DNA from 3 places in the Arthrobacter sp. FW306-06-A genome. Region 3 is predicted to be linked to each of the others. Evidence: riboswitches for the same ligand, from Rfam matches in the RefSeq annotation. Region 3 holds a riboswitch; each other region holds the start of a gene.
What was found. Region 3 has a riboswitch for cyclic di-AMP ahead of LFT49_RS03950 (hypothetical protein). Riboswitches for the same ligand answer to the same signal wherever they lie in the genome.

Region 1 (3,265 bases), 170 kb from region 3:
GCAGCGGTGGTTTTGACCACGGGACGTTCAAAGGAAACCGTGGCGGTGGGGGCAGCGGTGACTGCGAGGGCCGTTTGGGCCGAACCGGACTCAGTGGAAGCTGAGACACCGGCAGTGGTATCAGCAGCAGTGGCCGGCAGGCCCATGCTCAGGATCAGGCCCGAGGCGGCTGCCACAACGGCAGCCTGGCGGCCTACGGTCCCGGCATTTGCACTCACGGCCTTGGAAACGGCATCCAAGGGGTTGGTGCGAACCGTTTGCGCACGGTGGCGCGCAGAATTATGGCGTGAAGACACGAAGGTAGCCTCTCCCAATGCCTGCGAGGTGAGCTGTCGGATTCGGATGGGAGTCACCCGGCCACGCTGCTTCCTGGGAAGCTTGTGACTTAACCCCAAGGCCTTCTGAATGAAGGCCGAAATTGGTTCCCCCGCCCCTGCCAGACGATGAAATGCGAACGGACCTTGAGCGGTGGCAGAGTTAGGCAATCCACTCAAGAGCGTCAACTTCGGAAAAGTTGACGCGAGTTAGACGGTACAACAGTTTTGTTTCAATGTCACATTCAGGTCACGGCTAGTCACGGCGATCTGAGAGTGCGCAATCATTCGGTTACAACCAGCCCATGGGATCGACCACTTCGCCATTGACCTGGACTTCGAAGTGCAGGTGGCAGCCGGTGGACGCACCAGTGGTGCCGCTCAGCGCCACCACATCCCCGCGGGAGACGGTCTGGCCCACCTTCACATTGAAGGACGACAGGTGGTTGTAGGTGGTTTCCAGCCCGTTCCCGTGGTCGATGACCACTCGGTTTCCGCCGCCGAACTGATGCCAGCCCGCGAAGGTCACGGTACCCGTGGCGGCCGCCAGGACGGATGTCCCACACTGCGCCACGAAGTCCTGGCCCCGGTGGAAGTCGCCCGAGCCTCCAGTAATCGGGCTGACCCGGTAACCGAAGGGGGAAGCGGTGGCAAGGGATGCCAGCGGTGCGGCCAGGGTGCCGGCTGACGCGGCACGCGTCACGGAGCCGGCCGACTGGGCACTCAGCAGTTGCTTTAGCTTCCCGTCCGGGTCCGCCTGGGTCACCACGGCGGACCGGCTGAAGTCGATCTGGGCACCGATGTCGGCCGAGATCTCGGGCTGCGGCGTGACAGAGGAGGCTGCAAGCGGGGCGCTGCCGGCGGCATCAGTGGCCATAACGGGACTTGTGGCGGGCACGGTCACGGTCAGCACCAGGCCGGTGGCTGCCAGGGCAATGCCGGCCTTCTGGCCGATGCCGCTGGCAGCGGCAAACTCCGTCATCTGGCGGAACGGACCCCGGCGGCGGCGGGCGTCGCGATGGAGGTCGCGGGGGCGCTCCGCTGCGACAACTTCGACAACCCGCGGCGCCGAAGGGGGGCCGGCAGCACGGCGGCGTCCCCGGGGGGTTTGCATGGTCAAGAAGGGTTCCTCTCTGGAAAAGCCTGCGGAGTTAGCTGTCGGATTCGGGTCAGAGAGATCAAAGACCCGGCCCGCCAAGGGCAAGCTTCTGCGCAGGGGTATTCCCGGAAGAATCCTTCACTGGAGAGGCTTGCTGCTGACGGACTTCACCCCAAGGCAGTCCCCCGCTGCCGCTTGTGGTTCCCCCGCCTCTGCCAGTAACGACTCGTGCACCCGATCCGCTGGCAGAGCTCGGCTCCGGATCAGGTAACGCTTAAGTTTCAAACGACTGGTTCTACTATAGGGGCTTAAGACCCTAGGTAACAATTCCGTTATCTTTGGCTGGAAGGGCAGGTCCGGGGTATGGAAGTTTCGCTTCAGCCCTGCTTGACGGCCACAAAGACGTGTGCGGCAACCTCCGGCGGAAGCTCCAGCGCTCCTTCAATCCCGGCCACCCGCACCGAGATGTAGTCGCCCACGCGCTCCAGGGCCACTGCAGCGCCGGGCCGGATTCCGCCTTCGTCCAACTGCGACAGCAGCTCCGGCTCCACCTGGATCGGCTCCGCGAGGCGGCTGATGGTCACGCCGGAAGCAGGCACGTAGCTCTTCATCGCCTCCACCAGGCTGATGGCGCCGTCACCGAAGCCGGGGGCCGGCCGGCCGCCCAGCGCGGCAAGGCCCGGGATGGGGTTGCCGTACGGGGATTCGGTGGGGTGGTCCAGTATCTCGTAGATGCGGCGCTCCACCCGCTCACTCATCACATGTTCCCAGCGGCAGGCTTCATCGTGGACGTAGGCCCAGTCCAGCCCGATGACGTCCGCCAGCAGGCGTTCGGCCAGCCGGTGCTTGCGCATCACCTCCGTGGCGCGCTTGCGCCCGGTGTCAGTGAGCTCCAAATGCCTGTCACCAGAGACAACAACGAGTCCATCGCGCTCCATCCTGCCGATGGTCTGGGAGACGGTGGGGCCGGAGTGGCGCAAGCGCTCGGCAATACGGGCCCGGAGGGCAACGATGTTTTCTTCCTCAAGCTCCAGGATGGTCCTGAGGTACATCTCCGTAGTGTCGATCAGATCCGTCATCCAGCTCAGCTCCTCGAGCGCAGTACCTTGCGTTGTCCCACCGTATCGCCTCTTCCCGCGAGGTAGTCCGGGGGAAAGCTTAGCCTATTTTGACTTTGTCCGAATAGCTGCGGCCCCAAGGGGAGCCGCAACAGGTGCACGCGGAAGGGTTGCACAGGCGGGACACTTGCACGCCCGCCGCGTTGTCTCAGTGTCTGGACTTTGCCGCTGCCGGTTGCCGCCCACCGCCGCTGTTCAGGCAGAATGGGAAAGGCCTATGGCACAGCCGCCGCCCGGCTGCCGGCCACCACAACCCGCCCGTGCGGACCAAAGCGTTCGTCCCCGCCGAAATTGGAGCACCTGTGAGCGACACCAGCATCACGATTCCCGCCGACCTCCTGCCCAAGGACGGACGGTTCGGTGCCGGTCCGTCAAAGGTCCGGCAGGAACAGATCGATGCCCTCGCCGCAGCGTCCAAAACCATCCTCGGCACCTCTCACCGCCAAGCCCCGGTCAAGAACCTGGTGGGGTCCGTCCGTGAAGGGCTGAGCCAGTTCTTCCGCGCCCCGGAAGGCTACGAGGTTGTCCTTGGCGTTGGCGGCTCCACTGCTTTCTGGGATATCGCGAGCTTCGGCCTGGTGGAGAAGAAGGCCCAGCACCTCTCCTTTGGCGAGTTCGGGTCCAAGTTCGCTGCGGCCACCAACAAGGCACCTTTCCTGGAAGCCTCCTCGATCATCAAGTCCGAGCCCGGCACCCGACCAATGGCACAGGCCGAGGCCGGGGTGGACGTTTAT
Region 2 (3,265 bases), on a different contig from region 3:
CATCCCGGCCGCGGATGTGCTGGCAGGGGTCCTGCCCGAAGGCAAGGTCGAGGCCGTGCGCCGGCTGCAGAAATCCGGCGCGACCGTGGCGATGGCAGGGGATGGCGTTAATGACGCCGCGGCCCTGGCCCAGGCTGACCTGGGCATCGCCATGGGCAGCGGGACCGACGTGGCCATCGCCGCCGCAGACCTGACGGTCATGGGAAGCGATCTGGGGCAGGTCGCGGAAGCCATCGGGCTGTCCCGAAAGACGTTGGCCACGATCAAGACGAACCTGTTCTGGGCGTTCTTCTACAACGCCGTGGGCATCCCGGTCGCCGCGCTGGGCCTGCTGAACCCGATGATCGCCGGCGCCGCGATGGCCGCCAGCTCGGTCCTGGTGGTGACCAACTCGCTGCGGTTGCGCCGCTTCGGACGGACGCAATGAGGTGAAACGCCGCCCACCTGCGGCAGACATGCTGAAGGCCGGTGATGCACAGCCCCCAAGGCAGCACATCACCGGCCTTCAGTAGTTTATTTACCCGCGCGGACGAACGTGACGGCGCCCTTGGAGGCCATCCAGGTCAGCGGGCGGTCTGAGTTTCCGCAACCAGGAACAGCTGACGGATCATAGCCGGAATCCTCGTGTCTCGTTAAATGTAGGCCGAGGGATTGACGGTGGCACCGTTGACTACGACTTCGAAATGAAGATGGCAACCAGTTGACGCCCCGGTCGTACCAACGCCCGCAATCTCTTGGCCCTGCGTTACTGGTTGCCCGATAGAAACACCGATGCTGGCCAAGTGGTTGTATGTGGTCTTCATCCCGTTGCCATGATCCACAACGATCCGGTTGCCACCGCCATATGGGCTCCAGCCCGCCTCGACGACTTTCCCTGAGCCCGCAGCGAACACCGGAGTCGAGCATGCTCCTGTCAGGTCGACGCCAGTGTGCAGTTCGCCGGCAGCTCCGGTGATGGGGCTGACACGGAATCCGTAGGGGGAGCTCACATTCATGGCGGCCAGTGGTGCCCTCAGGCCGCTGGACTGCTCAGTGGGGGCCACCGCATCCGGTGCCACTGGGGTCGATCCTGAAACCGTTCCGGCAGCCTCCACGGGCGACGCCGGTTCAGGAGCCGGCTGGGAGGTCACTGCGGGGCTGTCAAAGGTCAGGATGGCGGTCGGCACTGCGGTAACGGCAGCCTCAACGGCAGGAACTGTGGACGCGGCGGTCCGGTCCGGGGCTCCGGCGCGGCCACCCGGGTCGGCCTGCGCAGCCGAAAGGGCCGTCAGGGCGATCATTCCCGTGACGGCAGCTGTAACGCCCCACTGTTGGCTCCGCAGCAGAATGGCAGCGTCACGCATAAGGGGGCGGCGTGGCCTGGGAGCAGGAAGGGCACGGCGACGGCCGTGTTTGGGCTGGGCAGACAAGATAGTGGTCCTCTCGGCGCCGGCGAAGTTAGCTGTCGGATTCGGACGAGTGGACTGTCCGGCTGCTGGAGGACGCGCGGCAGCGCAGCCGCCAAGTAGCTTCGCCCCAAGGCGCGCTCCGCGCGCGCCGTAAGTGGATCCTCCGCCCCCGCCTTGAGAAATTCATAGTTATAGGCCGCCGGCGGGGTTTGGCGTAGCGGGCAACACATACCCGCCAGGGGTATGCCTCCCTAGAGTAGCGAACCGTTCGCATAAGTTACAAATCCGTTATTCACTCCACTCGCGGCTGCCTGACCCAAGCAGCGCGCATTGCCCGCACGGTGGCGGGCGGACATCGTGATCGGGCGATCCGGTGGTTACGGGCACTGACCCGGCCGGATCGCGCAACCGATTGGCTGCCCCGCCGTACGCTGGCGCGCATAGAGACCAACCTGTTTTGGGCGTTCTTCTCTAACGCCGTCGGCATCCCGGTCGCCGCGCTGGGCCTGCGCAACCCGATGATCGCCGGCGCTGCGATGGCCGCCAGCTCGGTCCTGGTGGCTACCAACCATGTGCGGTCGCGCCGCTTTGGACCGCCGTTACGGGATGAATCTGCGTCCAACCGGGGCAGAAGTGCTGAAGGGCCGGTGATGCACAGCCCCCAAGGCAGTGCATCACCGGCCCTTCAGTGGCTTACTTACCGGCGCGGACGAACGTGACGCTGCCCTTGGAGGTCATCCAGGTCAGCGGGTGCACTGCGGTTTCGTTCTTCCCGTTCAGGCCCGAGCTGAGGACCTGGCCGTTGCCGACGTAGATTCCTACGTGGCCGGGCTGCATGACCATGTCGCCGGGCTGCGGGTCGGTGACCACGGTGCCGTAGTTCATGAACTGCATGGGACCCAGGTCCCCGACACGGATACCGGCAGCGTTGAGGGCGTTTTCGACCAGTCGGGTGCAGTCCTGGATCATGCCGATCTGGGCGTAGGCGGAGGAAACCATGATGGCGTTGATACCGCCGGCCACGGGCGCGGCTACAGGAGCGGCAGCAGCAGGGGCAACCGTCACCCGCGCCTTCACGGGCGCAGCCGCTGCAGCCACCACGGGTGCGGCGGACGCCTTGGGCGCCTCGACGGCGGCTGGCTTGGGTGCTTCCACCACCGGCGCCGGGGTGGTCTCCACCGCGGGGCGCTCGAAGGAAATCCGGACCGTTGCGTCCGCACTGAGCGGGGCCTGGACCTGGCTGGCGACTTCCAGTGCCTGAGCCGGCTCCGCCTCACGCTGGGCCGGGGCATCGGCTGCCTGGGCGGCAATGCCACTGGTCAGGACAAGGCCGGACGCCGCGGCGATAACGGCCGCCTGCCGGCCGGCGGCACCGGCGTTTCCGGCGACCGATTTGGACAACACCGCAAGGGCGCTGGTCTGGACAGGGACCGCGCGGTGGCGGCCGTGAGCTTTGCGCATGGGCATGAAAGGGCCTCTCCCACTGCCTGCGAGGTTAGCTGTCGGATTCGGATGGGAGACACCCGGCCGGACCGGCGCCAAAAGCACCAGGCACGGCTTCACCCCAAGACCTGCCCGCAGCAGGCCACTGTTGGTTTCCCCGTCTCTGCCGGACGAAAGTTGCGAACGGATCCCGGGCAGCGGCAGAGTTAGGCAAGTCCGCTCGGGAGTGCCGCATTCGGAGAAACCGGCACGGCTTCGACCGTACTTCACGCAGGCCTCATTTGTCACATTTGAATAACATGAGATGCTTATCACAGGACATCTCCTTTCTTCCCGATACCCCCACCCGGTATAGTTTCTGTTGTTGTCAGTGAAGTGGTATGTCCCGGCCGGCCCCTGCGCCCGGCTTTCACAGCCGTTCAATCCCAGCGCCC
Region 3 (3,265 bases):
GCCGGCTGGTGGCTGCTGGCCGTCGAGCTGACGCCGGCGAACATGCGGCCCTACATTGGCGGATCCCAGAACAACTCCATCCTGGAGCTGACGTTGGGCTACAACGGCCTGGGCCGGCTCACGGGCGACGAAACGGGCAGTGTGGGCGGCGGCAACGGCTGGGGCGTTCCGGGCCTGTTCCGGATGTTCAACAGCGAGTTCGGCGGCCAGATCGCATGGCTGCTGCCGTCCGCACTCATCCTTGCGGCGGGGCTGCTGTGGGTGGGGCGGCGGGCACCGCGAACAGATGTTGTCCGCGCTTCCGTCATCATCTGGGGCTCGTGGATCCTGGTAACGGGCCTGGTGTTCAGCTTCATGGCCGGCATCATCCACCCCTACTACGCGGTGGCACTGGCACCGGGAATCGCCGGAATGGCAGGGCTGGGCAGCGTTCTCCTGTGGCAGCGCCGCAGGCAAGCGGCTGCCCGCATCTTCCTCGCTTCAGCAGTGGCCGTGGCATCGCTTACGGCCTTCTACCTGCTGGGAACCACGTCCGCCTACGGCCCTTGGCTGCGCTGGCTGGTGCTCGGCGGAAGTTTGGCAGCCGCAGCAGGCATTGGGCTGGGCAAGTTCCTGCGCTTGGCTTCCATGCAGCGGACGACGGCGGCCCTCGCCATCGCTGCGTCGCTCGCCGGTCCGCTGGCCTACTCCGTCACCACCGCGGCTACGGCACACAGCGGGGCGATCGTCAGTGCGGGGCCAGCCTCGGGCTTAGGCGCCGGCGGCCGCGGACCGGGAGGCTTCAGTTCGACCGGCCGGAGCCCTTCGGGCCGCGGTACCGGACAGGGCGTCACGGGCCAGGGTCCCACGGGGCAGGGCTTCCAGCAGCAGGGTTCCCAGCAGCAGGCCGCCCCGGCCGGAACAAACCCTGGCGGCGCTAACTTCGGGGGCAGGCCCGGCGGCGGACTCGGTGGCCTCCTCGGCGCACCTACTCCATCAGCGGATCTTGTGGCCGCGCTCAAAGACGGTGCAACCAATTACACCTGGGCAGCAGCGGTAGTGGGCTCCAACAATGCCGCCGGGTACCAGCTCGCCACGGAACTGCCGGTGATGGCCGTGGGCGGCTTCAACGGCACCGACCCCTCCCCCACCCTGGCGCAGTTCCAAGACCTCGTCGCGCAGGGAAAAATCCACTACTTCATTGCCGGCGGGGCCATGCCGTCCAGCTCCGGTTCGGATGCCGCCGGCCGGATCGCCGAGTGGGTTTCGCAGAACTTCAGTGCGCAGAGCATCGGCGGCGCCACTATCTACCTCCTGGCACGGTAACAACACGGTCTGGTGTCCTGAACGTAACGATTGAACCGCAGGCCAGAAGCAAACCGGCGCGCTGAAGGCCGTGACTTCCGTTACCTAAATGTGACTTTGCTTCGCTTTTCCTGTACCGTCGATTGGGTGCGGCTCCCGTTCGGGCCGCATATCCCGGGTTGACGCCAAGCTCTGCCGCTTCCCCGGATTCCGATTGAGCAACGGCAGAGGCGGGGGACCCACCGTCCCGGGCGATGAACGCCCTTGGGGTTAAGCACGCACGTGATCTTTCCGTGCGGCCGGATGCCCTCATCCGAACCCGACAGCTAACTCCGCAGGTGTGAGAGGCGATCAATCATGTCCAAAAACACGGCAGAAGCATGCCTGCATGCCAAGGGTAAACATCTGGCACAGCAGGGACCGGCCAAGAAACCAGCAAAGAAGACCAGCCTGGGCGTGCGTGCCGGGATCCTTGCGGCATCCTGCGCGGTGCTCGTGGGGGTAGGCGCGGCAGGCCAGGCAACCAGCAGCATGACCCCGGTGTCATCCACCGAATCAAACTCTTCCACGGCAGCGGCCGATGCCCAAATGAGCATCGAGAAGAGCGAAATCCGCTCCAACCCGGCAGTGTCCGTTCCGGCGGCAATCAGCGTAGCCCCCCAGGCAGCGGAACCAGCCCCCGCGCCTGCACCGGCGGCCCCCGCAGCGGAAGCCCCGGCACCTGCCCCGGCTCCGGCACCCGCTCCTGCACCTGCGCCGGCACCCGTCGTCGCGGTGAATGATCCCGCCGGTGCCCAGGCTTATGCTGCCGGCCAGCTGGCAACCTTTGGCTGGGGACCTGACCAGATGCAGTGCCTGCAGACGCTGTGGACCAAGGAGTCCGACTGGACCACCACGGCCACGAATCCCAGCAGCGGCGCCTACGGCATCGTCCAGTCCCTGCCTGCAGAGAAGATGGCCAGCGCCGGCGCCGACTACCTGACCAACTACCGCACGCAGATCAACTGGGGCCTGGATTACATCAAGAAGAGCTACCAGTCTCCGTGCGGTGCGCTGAACTTCCACCTGGCGCACAACTGGTACTAGGCACCTCTCCCTGGCATAGCGCCGCAAAGGGAAACCTCAGCTGAACCTCCCGGCTCCAAGGACAGCCGACGGCGTGTCCCGCCACCCGCCGTCGTACGCCTTGGCCACGGGGTAACGCCGGGGATTCCAGCGACAGACCGCGGGCCGCATCATCACGATGCGGCCCGCAGCCTGCTTTAAGCGTTGCTGGGCATACTGCCGGCCTGAGCTGCATCCTGCCCGGCATTCCGCCAAGGGATGTACTGGACGGCCCACTTATTGCCGTCCGGGTCGGCGAAGTACACGAAGTGGCCCCAAGGCAGCACTTCGATGTCACTGACGTCCACACCATTGTTCTTCAGGTGGTCATGCGCCTTTTGGATGTCGTCGACCACCATCTGGAGGGTGGTTCCCGTGCCGGGAGGGGCGTCCAAAAGCCCCTCGCCCATGCAGATGGAGCAGGCAGAGCCGGGCGGCGTCAGCTGTACAAAGCGAACGTGGTCCGACGGCCGCTCGTCGTAGTCCGCGTTGAAGCCCACCTTGTTGACATAGAAGTCCTTGGCGCGGTCAACGTCGGATACAGGGACAAAGACAAGTTCGAGTTTCCAGTCCATCCGCACAGGCTAGCGGCGGGACACCGATTGAAAAAGGGTAAAAACTACCCTGCGATGCCGTAGAGCCGGTCGCCGGCGTCGCCCAGGCCGGGAACGATGTAGGACTTCTCGTTGAGCTTCTCGTCGATGGAGGCCAGGACGATGTGCACGTTCGCGCCCGAGAGTTCCTCTTCCAGCCGGGCCAGGCCTTCAGGGGCAGCCAGCAGGCAGATGCAGGTGACGTCGGAAGCGCCCCGCTTGAACAGGAACTTGATGGCCTCACGCAGGGTGCCGCCGGTGGCCAGCATGGGGTCCAGCACGAA

Region 1: another riboswitch for cyclic di-AMP. It lies ahead of LFT49_RS04645 (M23 family metallopeptidase); the one in region 3 lies ahead of LFT49_RS03950 (hypothetical protein).
Region 2: another riboswitch for cyclic di-AMP. It lies ahead of LFT49_RS22655 (M23 family metallopeptidase); the one in region 3 lies ahead of LFT49_RS03950 (hypothetical protein).

The regions. Positions count from the first base shown of each region.
Region 1 is NZ_CP084552.1:967,299-970,563, reverse strand. It holds gene LFT49_RS04650 (C40 family peptidase) at 1-239, opposite strand, end outside; cyclic di-AMP (ydaO/yuaA leader) riboswitch at 301-478, opposite strand; gene LFT49_RS04645 (M23 family metallopeptidase) at 607-1,428, opposite strand; cyclic di-AMP (ydaO/yuaA leader) riboswitch at 1,439-1,650, opposite strand; gene LFT49_RS04640 (metal-dependent transcriptional regulator) at 1,791-2,492, opposite strand; gene serC (phosphoserine transaminase) at 2,834-3,265, shown strand, end outside.
Region 2 is NZ_CP084553.1:73,233-76,497, reverse strand. It holds gene LFT49_RS21505 (heavy metal translocating P-type ATPase) at 1-427, shown strand, start outside; gene LFT49_RS22655 (M23 family metallopeptidase) at 633-1,280, opposite strand; cyclic di-AMP (ydaO/yuaA leader) riboswitch at 1,415-1,579, opposite strand; gene LFT49_RS21495 (NlpC/P60 family protein) at 2,082-2,855, opposite strand; cyclic di-AMP (ydaO/yuaA leader) riboswitch at 2,863-3,044, opposite strand.
Region 3 is NZ_CP084552.1:798,091-801,355, reverse strand. It holds gene LFT49_RS03955 (ArnT family glycosyltransferase) at 1-1,305, shown strand, start outside; cyclic di-AMP (ydaO/yuaA leader) riboswitch at 1,476-1,636, shown strand; gene LFT49_RS03950 (hypothetical protein) at 1,642-2,370, shown strand; gene LFT49_RS03945 (glyoxalase superfamily protein) at 2,547-2,963, opposite strand; gene upp (uracil phosphoribosyltransferase) at 3,008-3,265, opposite strand, start outside.